DNA from 4 places in the Enterobacter sp. SCRI0065 genome. Region 2 is predicted to be linked to each of the others. Evidence: predicted binding sites of a transcription regulator. Region 2 holds the regulator's gene; each other region holds the start of a gene.
What was found. The regulator Fur, encoded in region 2, represses iron uptake genes when iron is present. The targets are predictions, from matches to a motif close to ATAATAATGAGAACNACTATCAA.
Positions count from the first base shown of each region.

Region 1 (4,520 bases), on a different contig from region 2:
ATGTCGCGCAATCAGCAGAAAAATGCGCTGGTGAGCGAAACGGTGAAAGCCAATCACCTGTGGCATGAGGTGCTGGACAACGCCGCGTTTGAAGCCGAGCAAATGGGTAAATCGTTCACCGTGAACTTCCCGCCGGGGCCATGGCCGCTGTACGGTAACCCCAACACGCTGGAAAGCGCGCTGGAGAATATCGTACGTAACGCCCTGCGCTACTCGCACACGAAGATTGAGGTGGCGTTCTCGGTCGATAAAGATGGTGTCACCATCAACGTGGATGACGACGGTCCTGGCGTCAGCCCGGAAGACCGCGAACAGATTTTCCGTCCATTTTACCGTACTGACGAAGCCCGCGATCGCGAGTCAGGTGGCACGGGGCTTGGACTGGCGATTGTTGAAACCGCTATTCAGCAGCATCGCGGCTGGGTGAAAGCCGACGACAGCCCGCTGGGTGGCTTGCGGTTAACGCTCTGGTTGCCGTTGTATAAACGTTCGTAGTATTCCCTCTCCCCTATGGGGAGAGGGTTAGGGTGAGGGGTAAGGATTGCCCCTATTTCCCCCACAATCTCCGCGAATTATCCTCGATCTCCCGGCTTATCCGCCGCTTTTGCATCGTTCTCGTCCAGCTCGTCGATAACCCCGCCACCGACAGTAAACGACGATACTGATCGTCATCAAACGGCATATGCCAGGCAATTGCACAGGCCTCGTACACCGAGACATCGCTCAGGCGCGACGCCAGCTCCAGCGGTGCATCCGCTGAAACCTTCCCGCCAAGCACCACACGATACAGCCAGCCGGTTTTCCCGGCTTTTTGCATCTGCGCAGACATATCGCTGATACCAAAATGGAAGTTAAGCTTGAAGCAAGGAGAACGCGGCTGCGTCACCTGAATCAGCGTCTCGCCCCAGCGATAGATATCGCCGATAAAGACGCTTTCTTCGGTCATCCCCTGGGTCGAAAGATTCTCGCCAAACGCAGGCGCAACAAACCACTCTGCCTGCTCGGGGAATTCACGCGCCCAGTGAAGATAATGCTCGCGCGGATAGTGGCACAGCGCGCGCTCAGGCCCGCCGTGGATTTTCTTTTCAGCCTGCTCATCGCCCACAAGCCCACGGTCGGTTAGCGTGAGCTCGCCGTCTACCTGGATTTTAGCGATGGCGCTCGGTCGGCTGCCGTCGTAGTCCCTGACCTTGCCTGTAAACACGTTTACCGGATAGCGCATGTATCGTGACTCCTTTTTACAGATACAAAAAAAGCGAGTCATCAGACTCGCTTCTCACAGGCGGCAATGCAACCTTATTTTTTAGCGGCGAAACGTGCTGCTGCTTCGTCCCAGTTCACTACGTCCCAGAAGGCTTTGATGTAGTCCGGGCGACGGTTCTGAAATTTCAGGTAGTACGCGTGTTCCCACACGTCCAGGCCCACAATTGGGAAACCAGACACGCCAGAAACCGCTTCACCCATCAGCGGGGAATCCTGGTTCGCGGTGGATACCACGGCCAGCTTGTCGCCTTTCAGTACCAGCCACGCCCAGCCAGAGCCGAAACGGGTCGCAGCCGCTTTTTCAAATTCTGCTTTGAAGTTATCTACAGAACCGAAGTCGCGCTCGATAGCCGCTTTCAGGTCGCCCTGCAGGGTGGTACCGGTTTTCAGGCCTTTCCAGAACAGGCTGTGGTTAGCGTGACCGCCCGCGTTGTTGCGCAGTACGGTTTTCTTGTCTGCTGGCAGCTGGTCCAGTTTTGCGATCAGCTCTTCAACCGGCAGATTAGCGAATTCTGGCAGGCTTTCCAGCGCAGCGTTCGCGTTGTTTACATAAGCCTGGTGGTGTTTAGTGTGATGGATTTCCATCGTCTGCTTGTCGAAATGCGGTTCCAGTGCGTCATAGGCATACGGCAGGGATGGCAGTGTATAACTCATAATCCTCTCCATTATTGTCGGGCGGCACAGCTGTTAATGCCGCGTAAGCAGTTGGTTCATTATAGTTAATTAAATGATATTGAAAATGATTATCAATGCCGTAGTTTTTATAAGGTTATAACTTTTTGTACCATTCAAGAAATTGTGAGTCTGCTCACGCGGTTAACGTGCTGACTGCCATTCACACGAAAAGTACGGCAACCTTCTGAAGGTTCGCTCACCGCTTAATTTTTACACTCATCGGGTCGGAGGGAAGCCAACGACCTATAAAAACGATGAGGATGTAAAAATGAATCATGCGATTACGATGGGTATTTTCTGGCATTTGATAGGCGCAGCCAGTGCAGCCTGTTTCTATGCCCCGTTTAAAAAGGTAAAACATTGGTCATGGGAAACCATGTGGTCCGTCGGCGGTACTGTTTCGTGGCTTATTCTGCCCTGGACGGTCAGCGCCCTACTCCTCCCTGATTTTTGGGGATATTTCTCCTCTTTTAGCGCCTCCACGCTGCTGCCAGTCTTTTTGTTTGGCGCGATGTGGGGCATCGGTAATATCAACTACGGCCTCACCATGCGCTATCTCGGCATGTCGATGGGTATTGGGATCGCCATCGGGATTACGCTGATTGTCGGCACGCTGATGACGCCAATCCTGAACGGTAACTTCGACGTGCTGATTAACACCCAGGGCGGGCGGATGACGCTGTTGGGCGTGCTGGTTGCGGTGATTGGCGTGGGGATTGTCACCCGCGCAGGCCAGTTGAAAGAGCGCAAAATGGGCATCAAGGCAGAAGACTTCAATCTGAAGAAAGGCCTGGTGCTGGCGGTCATGTGCGGTATTTTCTCGGCAGGCATGTCGTTTGCGATGAACGCCGCCAAACCAATGCACGAAGCCGCCGCCGCGCTGGGCGTTGACCCGCTTTACGTCGCGCTCCCGAGCTACGTGGTGATCATGGGCGGCGGGGCGTTAGTTAACCTTGGTTTCTGCATCATTCGTCTGGCAAAAGTGAAGAACCTGTCGGTAAAAGCCGACTTCTCGGTGGCAAAATCCTTAATCATCACCAACGTGCTGCTCTCGGCGCTCGGTGGCCTGATGTGGTATTTGCAGTTCTTCTTTTACGCCTGGGGCCACGCCAGTATTCCGCCACAGTATGACTACATGAGCTGGATGCTGCACATGAGCTTCTACGTGCTGTGCGGCGGGTTGGTTGGGCTGGTGCTGAAGGAGTGGAAGAACGCCGGGCGTCGTCCGGTCGGCGTGCTGAGCCTGGGCTGCGTGGTGATTATTATTGCCGCCAACATTGTCGGTCTCGGCATGGCGAGCTGATTACGCGGCTTTTCGACTACGATGACGCCACTGAACCGGCGTCATCCCCAGCTCACGGTTAAACACCACAGAAAAATAGTTACTGTCCTCAAAGCCGCAGCGCATCGCCACCTCACTCACCATCAGCTCCGTATGTTGCAGCAAATATTGCGCGTGGCAGATCCGCAGCTGGCGCAAATAGTGGTTCACCGTCATGCCCGTCTGCGTGCGAAACTGCTGGCGTAACGTCCGCTCGCTGCACTGCTCCTGTTCGCAAAATTTCTCCAGCACAAAGCTGCGGTTAAGGCTGCCTGCCAGGGTGGTGATCAGTTTATCGAGCAGCGCTTCCTGCTCGTTCGCGCACGCGTTATCAATGGCGTAACGGTAGCGTTTCAGCGTCATCACTAATTGGGCAAACAGCAGTTCCGCCATGTCGTTCGCCAGCGGATCGGCTTTTTGGCTCTCCTGCTCAAGCTGGGTGATGACCGGTCGGACCTGCGCCATGCCGTTACTGCTCAAGCGCCAGTGCGGCGTGCCGTGTGCGTTATTCAGCCCTGGAATCGTGGCCGCCCAGTCAATATTGAGCTTCAGCCTTTCCGGGCAATAAATCACATTCTGGAGCACCAGATCGTTTACCGACGCGTAAGAGTGTTTATCTTCGGCGCGGATGTAAAACAGATCGCCGCGCGTGATGCGATAAGGACGGTCGTTGAGGACGTGCAGGCCGTTGCCGCGCCACACCAGCACCAGTTCGCAAAATTCATGGGTATGTTCGGCAAAGACATTTTGCGGATAGCGATCCGCCACCGCGACAGCCTGTCCGGCGTTGGCAAAAAAATCAGCTTTGCGAAGCACTAACGGAACGCCCACAGCACACCTCAGCGGCAAATAACCGGACATTATTAGCCGTTTTGCAGCAAAAAAACGGTGATTACCCTCGCGTTACTGAAGCGACGCATCTCTTCCCTGACGAATGTCGCGCGGCGACCAGCTAAACTCGCGGCGAAATAGCGTCGAAAAGTGGTTACTGTCGCCAAACCCGCAGCGATAAGCAATATCCGTCACGCTTTCATCAGTGTGGCGCAGCAGATGACGAGCTTTGATCAGCCGCAGGCGGTTTAAATAGCGCTGCGGCGTTAAGCCCGTCTGCTGCTTGAGCTGGCGATGCAAGGTCCGCAGCGAAAGCGAAAAACCCTCCGCCAGCGTCTCCCAGCACACCTCTTCCGCAAAGTGGTCCTCCAGCCAGGCAATCAGCTGGTTGAGCCGCGCATCGTTATTCTCTAACCCTTCGACCAGGCTG
Region 1 is NZ_JCBAJB010000011.1:50,452-54,971, forward strand. It holds gene cpxA (envelope stress sensor histidine kinase CpxA) at 1-495, shown strand, start outside; gene yiiM (6-hydroxyaminopurine reductase) at 548-1,222, opposite strand; gene sodA (superoxide dismutase [Mn]) at 1,297-1,917, opposite strand; gene rhaT (L-rhamnose/proton symporter RhaT) at 2,207-3,241, shown strand; gene rhaR (HTH-type transcriptional activator RhaR) at 3,242-4,090, opposite strand; gene rhaS (HTH-type transcriptional activator RhaS) at 4,163-4,520, opposite strand, start outside.
Region 1: the regulator Fur is predicted to act here: its motif matches at 1,991-2,013, upstream of sodA (superoxide dismutase [Mn]).

Region 2 (4,520 bases):
GTGTTTCGGCCCTCTCATAGAAATGTTTCAATTCACTACCAATTATGTGCACTTCGTCATAATCCTGCATTTTGCCTGTTAAAAAGCATTGATAATTCGCGTCGCGAAAAATAGTCTAAAGACGGTAGTTAATTCGAGGGTATTTCTAACTACCCCTGACCTATTGGTCATTTATATTTTTCGCCGTTCAGGCGTTTTTAATTCGTCAAAGAGGAACAATCTATGCGTACGTTCAGTGGCAAACGTAGTGCGCTGGCGCTGGCTATTGCCGGTATCACAGCAATGTCGGCTTTTGTTGCCGCACCAGAGGCTAAAGCAGCAGGATTCATTGATGATTCAACTCTCACGGGTGGTATCTATTACTGGCAGCGTGAACGTGACCGTAAAGACGTAACCGAAAATAAATACAAAACCAACCTTTCCCATTCTACATGGAACGCCAACCTGGATTTCCAGTCTGGCTATGCCGCAGATATGTTCGGTCTGGATATTGCCGCCTTTACGGCCATTGAAATGGCGGAAAATGGCGACAGCGCGCACCCGAACGAAATTGCATTTTCGTCCAGCAATAAAGCCTACAAGGAAGACTGGTCCGGCGATAAGAGTGGGATAAGCCTTTATAAGGCCGCCGCTAAATTCAAATATGGCCCGGTATGGGCGCGTGGTGGTTATATTCAGCCAACCGGTCAAACGCTATTAGCGCCGCACTGGAGCTTTATGCCTGGTACTTATCAGGGTGCAGAAGCCGGGGCTAATTTTGACTACGGTGATGCGGGGGCGTTGAGTTTCTCCTATATGTGGACCAACGAGTACAAAGCTCCGTGGCACATTGAGATGGACAAGTTCTACCAGAACGATAAAAAAACCAAAGTCGACTATCTGCATTCCCTCGGTGCAAAATATGACTTTAAAAATGATCTCGTGCTGGAAGCGGCATTTGGTCAGGCAGAAGGCTATGTTGACCAGTACTTTGCCAAAGCCAGCTACAAATTCGATATCGTCGGCGGTCCGCTGTCGACCACCTATCAGTTCTACGGTACTCGCGATAAAGTCAGCGATGGCGGCGTGAACGATCTTTATGATGGTACCGCGTGGCTGCAAGCGTTGACCTTCGGGTATAAAGTGGGACAAGTTGATTTACGTCTCGAAGGAACCTGGGTGAAAGCGGAAGGGCAGCAGGGCTACTTCCTCCAGCGCATGACGCCAACCTACGCCTCTTCAAACGGTCGTCTGGATATCTGGTGGGATAACCGTTCTGACTTCAACGCCGATGGTGAAAAAGCACTCTTCTTCGGTGCGATGTATGACCTGAAAAACTGGAATCTGCCGGGCTGGGCAGTGGGTGCATCTTACGCTTACGCGTGGGACGCCAAGCCTGCTGATATGGCAACGCCGGATGCCTACTACGATCCGAACTACCGTCTGAAAGAATCGTCATACAGCCTGGACGCAATCTACACCCTCCAGGATGGCCGTGCGAAAGGCACGATGTTCAAACTGCACTTCACCCAGTACGACAACCATTCCGATATTCCGAGCTACGCGGGCGGTTACGGCAATATCTTCCAGGATGAACGTGACGTGAAATTCATGGTTATCGCACCTTTCACTATCTTCTGATGAATTCTCCGGCGGGATGGCCCCCCCCCGTCTCGCCGGAATGGAGACTGTTATGTTGAAAAAAATCGTCATGGTCGCGGTGCTTGCATCGGGACTGGTTGCCTGCGCACAGCCTCAGGCACCAAAAGAAGACTCCCGTTTGAAAGAAGCCTATAGCGCTTGTATTAATACGGCACAAGGATCGCCGGAGAAAATCGAGGCCTGTCAGAGCGTGCTGAATGTACTCAGAAAAGAGAAAGCGCATGAGCAGTTTGCGACTCAGGAAAACGTCAGGGTGATGGATTATCAGGCTTGCATCCAGGCGCGCAAAACCGGCAACGATCAGGAAGTGGCAAAAAGCTGCGACAAAATCTGGCAAGAGATACGCAATAACAACGCGAACTGATTAATAGCAGGCAAAAAAAAGCCAACCTTGCGGTTGGCTCTTTGCTTTGTATAAATGCACCCTTATTTCGGGGTATGCGCGTGCTCATTTTCGCGACAATCGCCTTCTGCACAGTGACCGTACAGGTACAGGCTGTGGTTGGTCAGGCGAATACCATGTCGGGTGGCAATCTCACGCTGACGCGCTTCGATAGAGTCATCGCTAAATTCAATCACCTTGCCGCAGTCGAGGCAGATAAGGTGATCGTGGTGATGCTGCTGGGTCAGTTCAAAAACGGATTTACCGCCTTCGAAGTTATGACGGGTGACAATCCCTGCGTCGTCGAATTGATTCAAAACGCGGTAAACGGTCGCCAGGCCAATCTCTTCACCCATGTCAATCAGGCGCTTGTACAAGTCTTCCGCACTGACGTGATGATTGTCCGGCCCTTGCAGAACTTCCAGAATCTTTAAACGAGGAAGCGTAACTTTCAGGCCAGCCTTCTTTAATGCGGTATTGTTGTCAGTCATGCGGAATCTGTCCTGTTGCTAAACGATTCACTTCTAAAGAAGAAGTGACAGAAAATGCACTTGGGATAATGCGTCTCATTATAGAACTGCCATGCTTAAATGAAAACTGCAAGTCTCAAGCAAAGTATGCTTATAAAAACGTGGTACCGCCAACAAAGTTAGCCGAGTGAGTCCACTTTAACCTGGTTTATTGTACAGGTCTGAAAGCAAAAGTTAAAAATTTGTAGCAATTATTTTAATTGGAATTACCTATCAATGCGGCGCAACTAAGCTGAAGCGCCGCATCTTCAATCAGGCATTCAGAATATCGTCGAGATGTAGCTCGTCGCGAATCTGTTTTACCCACTGCGTCACGCGTTCAGCGGTCAGTTCTGGCTGGCGGTCTTCATCAATCGCCAGACCGACAAAGTGATCGTCATCTGCAAGACCTTTTGATGCTTCAAAGTGGTAACCCGCTGTCGGCCAGTGGCCTACGATGGCTGCACCGCGTGGTTCGATAATGTCGCGGATGGTGCCCAAAGCGTCACAGAAATATTCTGCGTAGTCTTCCTGGTCGCCACAGCCAAACAGCGCCACGAGCTTACCGTTGAAGTCTACTTCTTCTAGCGTAGGGAAAAAGTCATCCCAGTCACACTGTGCTTCGCCGTAGTACCAGGTTGGGATGCCCAGCAGCAAAATATCATAACCTTCGAGATCTTCTTTGCTGCTCTTAGCAATGTCATGCACGTCGGCAACGTCTTTACCAAGCTGTTTCTGAATGTTTTTTGCGATGTTTTCGGTGTTACCCGTATCGCTGCCGAAAAAAATGCCGATGATTGCCATGAGTAAAATAACCTCTTGAAACTTAATGGTATGGTGGCGCAATTTGTCCACGGATAAGGGCAATCATAGCAGAACAGAGAAGTCCACGGAAACAGCTATCACGCTGGACTGCACTCTGTGCTACATGAAAGTGACGTGAAGTCGATTTTTCAGACTCTTACTGGGAATGGCGTAATGCCTGGAGTTGCGCCATGAGCATCTCTTCGATCAGCTCGCTGCGGCTGATTTCACGAGCATCGGCCAGTTCGCTCAGCGCGTCGACGGCATCCGCATTGAGTTTAAGCTCGACGCGTTTAAGCCCACGACTTTTGTCGCGTTTAAGCTGGTTGCGCTTATTGATGCGCAATTGTTCATCGCGCGAAAGCGGATTGGTTTTAGGTCGTCCCGGTCGACGTTCAGTCGCGAACAGATCTAATGTCGTACGGTCCGTTTGTTCTTTGGCCATGATTCAGAGACTTCGGGGAAAACGAGCGGCCCTGCTATTGCCGGGGCGATGAGCGCGACATCATACATTACTGGTATCAGGACGCCAACGACTGGCGTCCTGCAGACGATCGGTCGCTGGCTTTTTAATCAAATCACCGTTTCAGATAGATATCGACGGATGGCGCGCAGGACAGCCTCCGGCTTTTCGGCGTGAACCCAATGACCTGCCCCGGCAATCACATGCGCACGCGCCTGCGGGAATTGCGCGACCAGTGCATCCCGATAAGCCTCCGTGACGTAGGGTGAATTGCCACCACGGATAAACAGGGTAGGGTGCTGCCAGGCAGGAATCGCCTGCCAGCCGACAATATGGCTATATTGGTCCCACAGCACCGGCACGTTAAAACGCCATGCCCCATCGATGAAAGACTTCAACAAGAACTGTACCACGCCTTCTTCATCGAGTTGCTCACGCATAATAGCAGCAGCCTGTTGGCGTGTGGATGCGCCAGCTTCGGTGACTGCATTAATAGCCGCAAAGATCTCATCGTGGCGACGAACGTCATAATCCACCGGGGCGACATCAATCACCACCAGCTGGTCAATACGTTCTGGCGCAAGCGCGGTTAGCGCCATCACCGCTTTACCACCCATTGAGTGCCCAATAAACGTGGCCTTCTCTATCTGGTTTGCATCAAGCGTGTCCAGCAGATCCTGTGCCATTGCCGCATAGGTCATCTCAGGGCTTCGTTCAGAAA
Region 2 is NZ_JCBAJB010000001.1:431,592-436,111, forward strand. It holds gene chiP (chitoporin ChiP) at 223-1,620, shown strand; gene chiQ (ChiQ/YbfN family lipoprotein) at 1,676-2,005, shown strand; gene fur (ferric iron uptake transcriptional regulator) at 2,068-2,514, opposite strand; gene fldA (flavodoxin FldA) at 2,806-3,336, opposite strand; gene ybfE (LexA regulated protein) at 3,494-3,781, opposite strand; gene ybfF (esterase) at 3,910-4,520, opposite strand, start outside.

Region 3 (4,520 bases), on a different contig from region 2:
AATTTAACCTGAGCAGACGTTTTGACCTGAGCGTGGTAGAAGCCCTGGTGAAATGGATGGCTGAGAATGACGTGCTTCAGGAACAAGCCCGATTTTCGGTGAACCTGATGCCGCTAACACTGATGCAAAAAGAGGTTGGCACCGAAATTATTCATCTCTTTGAAGCATATGGAATATCCTCTCGAACGGTGATTATTGAGGTCACGGAAGAGCAGGCATTTTCTAATTCGGAAACCAGTATTCATAATATTCAGCAGCTGCGCGAATATGGCTTCAAAATTGCGATCGATGATTTTGGTACGGGCTATGCCAATTACGAGCGGCTTAAGCGTCTGCAGGCCGATATCATCAAGATTGACGGCTGCTTTGTTAAGGATATTTGTACTGATAGTATGGATGCGATGATCGTGCAGTCAATTTGTAATCTGGCGAAAACCAAATCACTGTGTGTGGTGGCAGAGTTTGTGGAAACCGAAGAACAACGGCGGATGCTGCTGGCATCAGGCGTTAATTATCTGCAGGGTTATTTGATTGGAAAACCACGTCCTCTGGACGATATTCAGGCATAAAAAAACCGAGAGCAGAACCTCGCTCTCGGTTTTTCTTTGATTACAGTACCAGTGCGGCGATAGACGCGGACAGCACGCTCACCAGAGTCGAACCGTAAACCAGTTTCAGGCCGAAACGTGAAACCACGTTACCCTGTTCTTCGTTCAGACCTTTAATCGCACCAGCGATGATGCCGATGGAAGAGAAGTTGGCGAATGACACCAGGAAGACGGAAATAATACCTTCAGCGCGCGGAGAGAGCGTGCTGGCAATTTTCTGCAGATCCATCATTGCAACAAATTCGTTAGAAACCAGTTTGGTCGCCATGATGCTGCCAACCTGCAACGCTTCGTGAGCCGGAACACCCATTACCCATGCAATCGGATAGAAGATGTAGCCCAGAATGCCCTGGAAGGAGATACCCAGAACGGCAGCGAACAAGGCGTTCAATGCAGCAATCAGCGCGATGAAACCAATCAGCATGGCGGCAACGATAACGGCAACTTTGAAGCCTGCCAGAATGTATTCACCCAGCATTTCGAAGAAACTTTGTCCTTCGTGCAGGTTAGACATCTGGATGTTTTCTTCGTCAGCGTCAACGCGGTACGGGTTGATCAGCGACAGAACAATAAAGGTGCTGAACATGTTCAGTACCAGCGCGGCGACCACGTATTTTGGTTCCAGCATAGTCATGTACGCGCCCACGATTGACATGGAAACGGTAGACATTGCGGTAGCCGCCATGGTGTACATGCGGTTGCGTGACATTTTGCCGAGGATATCTTTATACGCGATAAAGTTCTCAGACTGGCCCAGAATCAGGGAGCTGACTGCGTTGAAGGATTCCAGTTTACCCATGCCGTTGACTTTAGATAACAGGAAGCCGATAGCGCGGATAACCACTGGCAGAACGCGGATGTGCTGCAAAATACCGATCAGCGCAGAGATAAAGACGATTGGGCAAAGCACTTTCAGGAAGAAGAATGCCAGACCTTGATCGTTCATATTACCAAAGACAAAGTTGGTCCCTTCATTAGCGAATCCGAGCAGTTTTTCGAACATCTCGGAAAAGCCTTTTACAAAGCCCAGGCCCACGTTGGAGTTAAGGAAGAACCACGCGAGTAAAACTTCAATAACAAGCAGCTGTATAACGTAGCGAATGCGAATGTTTTTGCGGTCAGTGCTGACCAGCAGTGCAAGTATAGTAACGACAACAAGTGCCAGTATAAAATGAAGGACGCGGTCCATATTTGCTCCAAATATGAGGCAGGTTTAATTTTCATGCACATTCTATGCAACAGGCACAAAGAAAACGAGATCAAGAACACACTATAGTTACATCCTGTGACGAATCTCAAAAATAGTGATCGGTAATACATTTTTGTTATGTTGTGTAAATGAGTGAAAAGTTACGTTTGTGTGCTACGCTTCACAAAAGACTGCGCGATTTCCTCGCCCGTCACAGCCCGTTCACATCGTTCGCCCTTCAATCGTTCTTTGCTATCAGAGAAATCACTTTAAACCATCTAAATGATCTTGATAATCATTCTCATTTTGATAGCATAAAACATAGCAAAGGCTATATTTCCAGAGGCAGAGATGACAAACAGTCGCGTAGAGAGTAGCAGTGGTAAAGCAGCGCGCAAGCTGAGGTTTGCATTAATGGGACCTGCGTTCATTGCTGCCATTGGCTATATCGACCCGGGTAATTTTGCGACCAATATTCAGGCCGGAGCCAGCTTCGGCTATAAACTGCTGTGGGTAGTGGTGTGGGCAAACATGATGGCGATGCTCATACAGGTCCTTTCTGCAAAGCTCGGAATCGCCACCGGGAAAAACCTGGCAGAGCAAATCCGCGATCATTACCCGCGCCCGGTCGTCTGGTTTTACTGGGTACAGGCCGAGATCATCGCAATGGCGACCGATTTGGCAGAATTCATTGGCGCCGCCATTGGCTTCAAACTGATTCTGGGCGTATCCCTGCTACAGGGCGCAGTGCTAACCGGGATTGCCACCTTCCTGATATTAATGTTGCAACGTCGCGGACAAAAACCGCTGGAGCTGGTGATTGGCGGTCTGCTGCTGTTCGTCGCGGCGGCTTATATTGTTGAACTGATTTTCTCGCAGCCAAACTTAGTGCAACTCAGTAAAGGCATGGTCATCCCCAGCCTGCCGACGTCAGAAGCGGTATTTCTTGCCGCGGGTGTACTGGGCGCAACGATCATGCCACATGTTATTTATCTTCACTCGTCCCTGACGCAGCACGCGCATGAAGGTTCCCGGCAGGAGCGTTATTCCGCGACAAAATGGGACGTTGGGATTGCGATGACCATCGCAGGATTCGTAAACCTGACAATGATGGCGACTGCGGCGGCGGCCTTTCATTTTAACGGCCATACCGGTGTTGCCGATCTTGACCAGGCCTACCTGACGTTAGAACCTTTACTTAGCCATGCGGCGGCGACCATCTTTGGTCTGAGTCTGGTGGCGGCCGGACTGTCTTCTACCGTAGTCGGTACGCTGGCAGGGCAGGTGGTGATGCAAGGATTCGTGCGCTTCCACATTCCGCTGTGGGTGCGCCGCGCCGTCACGATGCTTCCATCGTTTATTGTGATTCTGATGGGTCTTGATCCCACTCGTATTCTGGTGATGAGTCAGGTGCTGCTGAGCTTTGGTATTGCGCTGGCTCTGGTACCGCTACTGATCTTTACCAGCAACCACGCCTTGATGGGCGATTTGGTGAATACCACGCTTGTGAAACGTATCGGATGGCTGATCGTGGTCCTGGTGGTAGCACTGAATCTTTGGTTATTGATCGGGACGATATTAGGGTTATAAAGCCGTAACGGAAGAAAGGAGCCTGTTGGCTCCTTTCTTATTATTAATGGTGGTGCCCGTGTCCATGCCCACGTCCGTGACCCCGAGGTGGACCACGGCGGTCGTCACGATCGCTCCAGCCTTCGCGATAGCCTCGTTCATACGCTTTGCGGTTATCCCATCCACGATGGCGACCATTTTCATGTCTCGACCAGCGGTCATTTCGCCATTCATAGTTACGATGCCAATAGCCGCGGTCGCGCCAGCCGCCGCCGTCCCAGTAGTTGCCTGAATTATCACGATCGCCAATATGTAATTTTACTGATGGCAACAGGGTGATTTCGCCCGCATTAGCGACCAGCGGAGCGGTAGCCAGTAATACTGCTGCAAGAATCAGTGACCTGAACATTGTTACTCTCCTTCACGATCGGGGCCTTATCTGGCCTGTTAACGCAATATTACGGGGCCGTAAAGCCCCGTATAATCGCCTCAACTCCTAATTCATGAAGGGGAGCACGTTTTGCTAAAAATGATTTTATTTTGAGCTGTTCAGTATTGATTCGATGCTGCTGAGTTCGTCGGCAGTAAAATGGCAATTCGCCAGCATTCCTACGGCATCCTCAATTTGCGCGGTCTTGCTCGCGCCGATCAGAACCGAGGTCACGGTCTGATGACGTAATATCCAGGCCAGCGCCATTTGTGACAACTTTTGGCCTCTGCTCTCGGCGAGTGCGTTTAACTGTCGCACTTTCACCAGCTTCTCGTCGCTGACCTGGTCAGCATTCAGGAAGCGGCTTCCACTGGCCGCACGGGAGTCAGCGGGAATGCCGTTCAAATAACGATCGGTGAGTTGTCCCCCAGCCAGCGGCGAGAAGGGAATACAGCCCACACCTTTCTCCTGTAGCACTGACAGTAATCCCTCTTCTGGGGCGCGTTCGAACATGGAATATTTTGGCTGGTGGATAAGGCATGGTGTACCGAGCTCCTCGAGGATGTCGATCGCCTGGCGTGCCAGCTCGGCCGGATAATTTGACAGGCCCACATACAAGGCCTTCCCCTGACGCACAACGTGGTCGAGGGCTTTCATTGTCTCTCTTAGCGGCGTTTCCGGATCGGGACGGTGGTGGTAGAAGATATCCACATATTCAAGCCCC
Region 3 is NZ_JCBAJB010000002.1:199,869-204,388, forward strand. It holds gene AC6EMZ_RS06835 (sensor domain-containing phosphodiesterase) at 1-569, shown strand, start outside; gene nupC (nucleoside permease NupC) at 610-1,797, opposite strand; gene AC6EMZ_RS06845 (Nramp family divalent metal transporter) at 2,149-3,387, shown strand; gene AC6EMZ_RS06850 (DUF2502 domain-containing protein) at 3,431-3,775, opposite strand; gene mgrA (L-glyceraldehyde 3-phosphate reductase) at 3,902-4,520, opposite strand, start outside.
Region 3: the regulator Fur is predicted to act here: its motif matches at 2,086-2,108, upstream of AC6EMZ_RS06845 (Nramp family divalent metal transporter).

Region 4 (4,520 bases), 180 kb from region 2:
CACCGTTTCCCGACGGGCATCTATATTTGCATTAATATCAGCGCACAAAATTGCCTCGATCCTGGTTTTGAATCCGATACCTGCGAGCTATTAAAGAAATTTAATGCCAATCAAAGTCAGGTGGTTATAGAGATAACTGAACGGCACCCGTTGCATTTTACCCCTCAGTTGAGCGAGTGGTTTGCCGCACTAAGAAGAGCCAACGTCTCGGTGGCGCTGGATGACTTTGGCACGGGGTATTCAAATTTGTCATACATCTCGGCCCTTAATCCGGAATTCATTAAGATCGATAAAATGTTTGTCAGCCAGATTGGCGTCAGTTCCGATACTCGCCTGGTCGACAGTGTGATTGCGCTGGCAAAGAATATGCACCTAAAAGTGATTGCCGAAGGAGTCGAAACGGAAGCTCAGGTCGCATACCTGCGTGATAAACATATCGATTTCCTACAGGGGTTTTATTTTTCAAAACCGGTTCCGGCGGCCGAGCTGATTAACGCCGTGGTGAGCTAACGATTACCCCCGCGCCAGCGCGGGGGTAGCCGGTTAGAACAGATAGCTCATGCTCACCGACACGCTACGCGGTTCGCCATAGACAGCGGAATCGTCGAGATAAGAGTAATATTCACGATCGAACAGGTTGCTGATATTGGCCTGAACCGCCAGCTGTTTGGTCAGTTGATATTGCGCAAACAGGTCCACCAGCGGATAGCTGCCCTGATACAGACGCTGCGTTTCCCCATCCGGCCCGGTGACATCTTTATACACCCGGTTTTGCCAGTTAACGCCCCCGCCCAATGTCAGCTCCGCAAGCACCGGAAGACGATAGCGGCTGAAGAGTTTAAGCTGCGTTTGCGGCGCATAGCTGTTGAACCGACCCTCGGTATCCCGCGCAACGTAGCGTGTGGCGCTGAAGGTCAGTTGCAGGTTATCGGTCACTGCACCGTTCACCTCAAATTCCGCCCCTTTACTCACCGCCCCTTTTGTTGCGCGATAGGCCTGCTCGCTGGAGCCATTCACAAATTCACCGCTGATGGCTTCTGCTGCGTTTTCTTGTTCAATACGGAACACGGCGAAGTTGGTCGTCAGACGACCGTCCATCCAGTCGGCTTTCAAACCCGTTTCGTAGTTTTTGCCGGTCACCGGAGCGAGCCACGCGCCGTCTTTACTGCGCTTGGTTTGCGGGGCGAAGATTGAGGTGTAACTGGCGTAAGCCGATAAACTCTCGGTAAGGTCATACACTACGCCACCGTAAGGGGTGGTGTTGTATTTACGCATATCGCCGCTGCTGCCATTGGTGCTGTACTGGGTATAACGCGCGCCCAGGATCAGCGACAGCGGGTCGGCAAGCGAGAAACGGGCTGCCGTGTAGACCGATTTTTGACGCACAATATCATCCGCATTTTGATACCAGTCGCCCCACTCCGGCTCGGCCACGCTGCCATCCCAGTGATTATTGAATATACCGAGCTGGTCGCTGTCCATTGGCCCATCTTTACTGAACGTCGCGTTATGCTGGCGACTGTAGCTCGCCCCGGCCATCAGCTGATGCTGACGCCCCAAAAGCGCGAACGGCCCGCTGGCGTAAGAATCGAAAGAGTCCAGCGTGCGTTTTCCGCGATCTTTGCTTCCCCAGCCGCTCGCGCCCTCACCCGTGTCTGCGTCGGGGTTCCCCATCACGTAGAGCAGCGTATCGTTGAACGTTTGTTCGCCGTGGGTGCCGTTGAAGCGGAATGACCAGCCGTTATCCCAGTTATGCGTCAGGTTAGCGAAGACTTTCCGCGATTCAATGTTATACCCGGTCCAGTCTGCTGAGGTGTTCACATTGCGATCGTAATGCGTGCGCGAGCCGTTGCTGTACAGGCTCGGCAACCCACCCCAGGTAGGATTGGCGGTATTGGTTTGTTGGTAGTCCCAGCCGAGTGAAACCGTGGTGTTATCTGTGATATCAGCATCCATCACACCATAGAGGAATTTCTTACGCTTTCCGTAACGGTCCAGCCAGCTGTCTTGATCCTGATAACCGGCGATGACGCGCGCGCGCAGGCTGCCGTCTGCATTCAGCGGCGCAGAAAGATCGGCCACATAACGCTGTTTATTCCAGCTCCCGTAGCTGACGCTAAGATTACCGGCAACGGTTTTGCTGTCGGCACGCTTTCGCACCATATTCACAGAGGCTCCCGGATCGCCCGCGCCCGTCATCAGGCCCGCCGCGCCGCGCACCACTTCGATGCGTTCGTAAATCGCCGTATCTCCCGTCGCGTCGCCGAAGTTCCAGGCATCGCCCATCGATGTCGGGATATCGTCATAAGAGAAGTTGGTGATTTCAAAACCGCGCGAGAAGTAGTTTGAGCGTTCACTGTCAATCTGCTGCGACGAGACGCCCGTTGCGTTTGTCAGCACCTCATCGACGTTTTGCAGATCCTGATCCTGCATGCGCTGCTGCGTGACCACGCTAATGGACTGCGGTATGTCGCGCGGTGCCATCAGCATTTTGGTTCCCGCGCGGGTCGTTTTAACGGTGTAATCTTGCCGCTCGTCCGGGGTGCTTTCGGTCGCACCATAGACCACCAGATCCTGTTCACTGGTGTTCTCAGCCGCCAGCGCAGGATGCGCGACAGCCTGGATTGCCAGCGTCAGGAGCGAAATCGTAAAAGGTTTTTTGAATGCCAATGCGGGTAAAACCCCGCCATTATCCCTGTCATTGAAATACATGAATTTCCCATCCGGAATTGTTTTTGTGTGTAAATGAGAATGGAAATCATAATTATTTAATTTATTATGCGCAGGCTAATTTACTGGCAAAATGTAACCAAATGTTTACTTTATAAAAATCAGATTGTTATGACGGGAAATGGAGGGAGGGGTTGACCGCCCCATCGCGGGGCGGCCAGAAAGGCTTATTTTTTCTTGTAGATATCAGCAGTGCCGTGGATTTTTTTATCAGTATTGCCTGAGGTCAATACCAGCACATCAGCACCTTTTTCATCGGCTTTTTTGATGAGTTCTTCTTTTGCATCAGAGACGGCTGTTTCACCGGAGGTCGACACGGTCCCGATCTTTTCATACTGCGTTTCTACTTTCTTAAAATCTTCGCGAGTGAGCAGCTCGGCAGCGAAGGCGTTAGAGGTAAACAGAATGGCAGTTCCCAGCAGAATGGCAGTCGTCTTTTTCATAACCTAATTCCTTGTGATTAATAAGAAACAGCGTAAACCTCACTGCAAACAGCAAGGTTTAATCAGCATGGTCGAGAAATGAGAGAAGCGCCATTTCGGGAAGACGATTCTTTTATAACAAATGGCGTGAAGTTATAACGTGTCATCATCGGCTCAAATGGATTTTTTTGTCAGTCAACACACCACGACAGCAACATAATCCTGGCAAAGCACAAGCAGAGATAGCAGCTTCCCTCCCTCTCCATGACACCATGAAATCTCTTTTCACGTCCGACGATCGCCTGTCGGTCATTCGTTTTAAGAGATAAGGTCGTTGAGAAATGGCGAGTTCTTTTTTTTCTATTCCTAAAGTCTATTTTGGCGAAAACGCCATCGCAACGTTGCGCAGATTAAACCATAAGAAGGTCGGGATCGTGACCGATGACTTTATGGCGTCGACCGGTAAAACGCGCTATTTGATCAACGAGATGCCGTTGGCTTCTGTCTCTATTTTTAGCGACGTCAAACCTGACCCCAGCATTGAGATCCTGCAAGCAGGTGCCGCGCAATTTAAGCGTTTCAAGCCGGATGTGATCATTGCACTCGGCGGGGGATCATCGCTGGACGCCGCGAAAGGAATTAAGGTGACGCTGGAGGAGTATTTCTCCGACCACGCCATTGAACTCATTGCCATCCCCACCACCAGCGGCTCCGGATCGGAAGTCACTGCCTATGCCATTATTTCAGATCCGCAAAATGGCCGAAAATATCCTCTTGTCGCGGATGAACTGGTGCCAGATTGCGCCATTTTGGATCCCCATCTGGTGAGCTCCGTTCCCCGTCACGTCGCCGTTGATACCGGCATGGATGTCCTTACGCATGCCATCGAGGCGCTGGTCTCCACAGGGGCAAATGACTTTAGCGACGCGCTGGCGGAAAAAGCCATTGCGCTTGCCTGGCAGCACCTGCCCGTCATTTTTGCGGATGAGAAAAACAGTCAGGCACGCGCGCACATGCACAATGCCTCCTGCATGGCAGGGATGGCGTTTAATTCTGCGGGGCTGGGCCTGGTGCACGGCCTGGCGCACGCCATTGGCGGCATGCTCCACATTCCGCACGGCAAAATTAATGCCATGCTGTTGCCGTTGATTATTGAGGACAACGCTGAACATTCGCCCTATGCCTGCGAACGTTATCTGAGATGTGCCGCGATCATGGGTATTCAGGCTCCCACCCACCGGGAAACAGTCCGCGCGCTAGTCAATAGCCTTTGCGATATCAATCGCCACTTTGGCATTCCCGCCACGCTCGCCGAGCTTGGCACAGATCTGGCGACTCTCGAATCGTTACGCCAGCCGCTTATCGCAG
Region 4 is NZ_JCBAJB010000001.1:250,397-254,916, reverse strand. It holds gene AC6EMZ_RS01225 (EAL domain-containing protein) at 1-510, shown strand, start outside; gene fhuE (ferric-rhodotorulic acid/ferric-coprogen receptor FhuE) at 544-2,712, opposite strand; gene yahO (DUF1471 family periplasmic protein YahO) at 2,898-3,173, opposite strand; gene AC6EMZ_RS01210 (1-propanol dehydrogenase PduQ) at 3,494-4,520, shown strand, end outside.
Region 4: the regulator Fur is predicted to act here: its motif matches at 2,746-2,768, upstream of fhuE (ferric-rhodotorulic acid/ferric-coprogen receptor FhuE).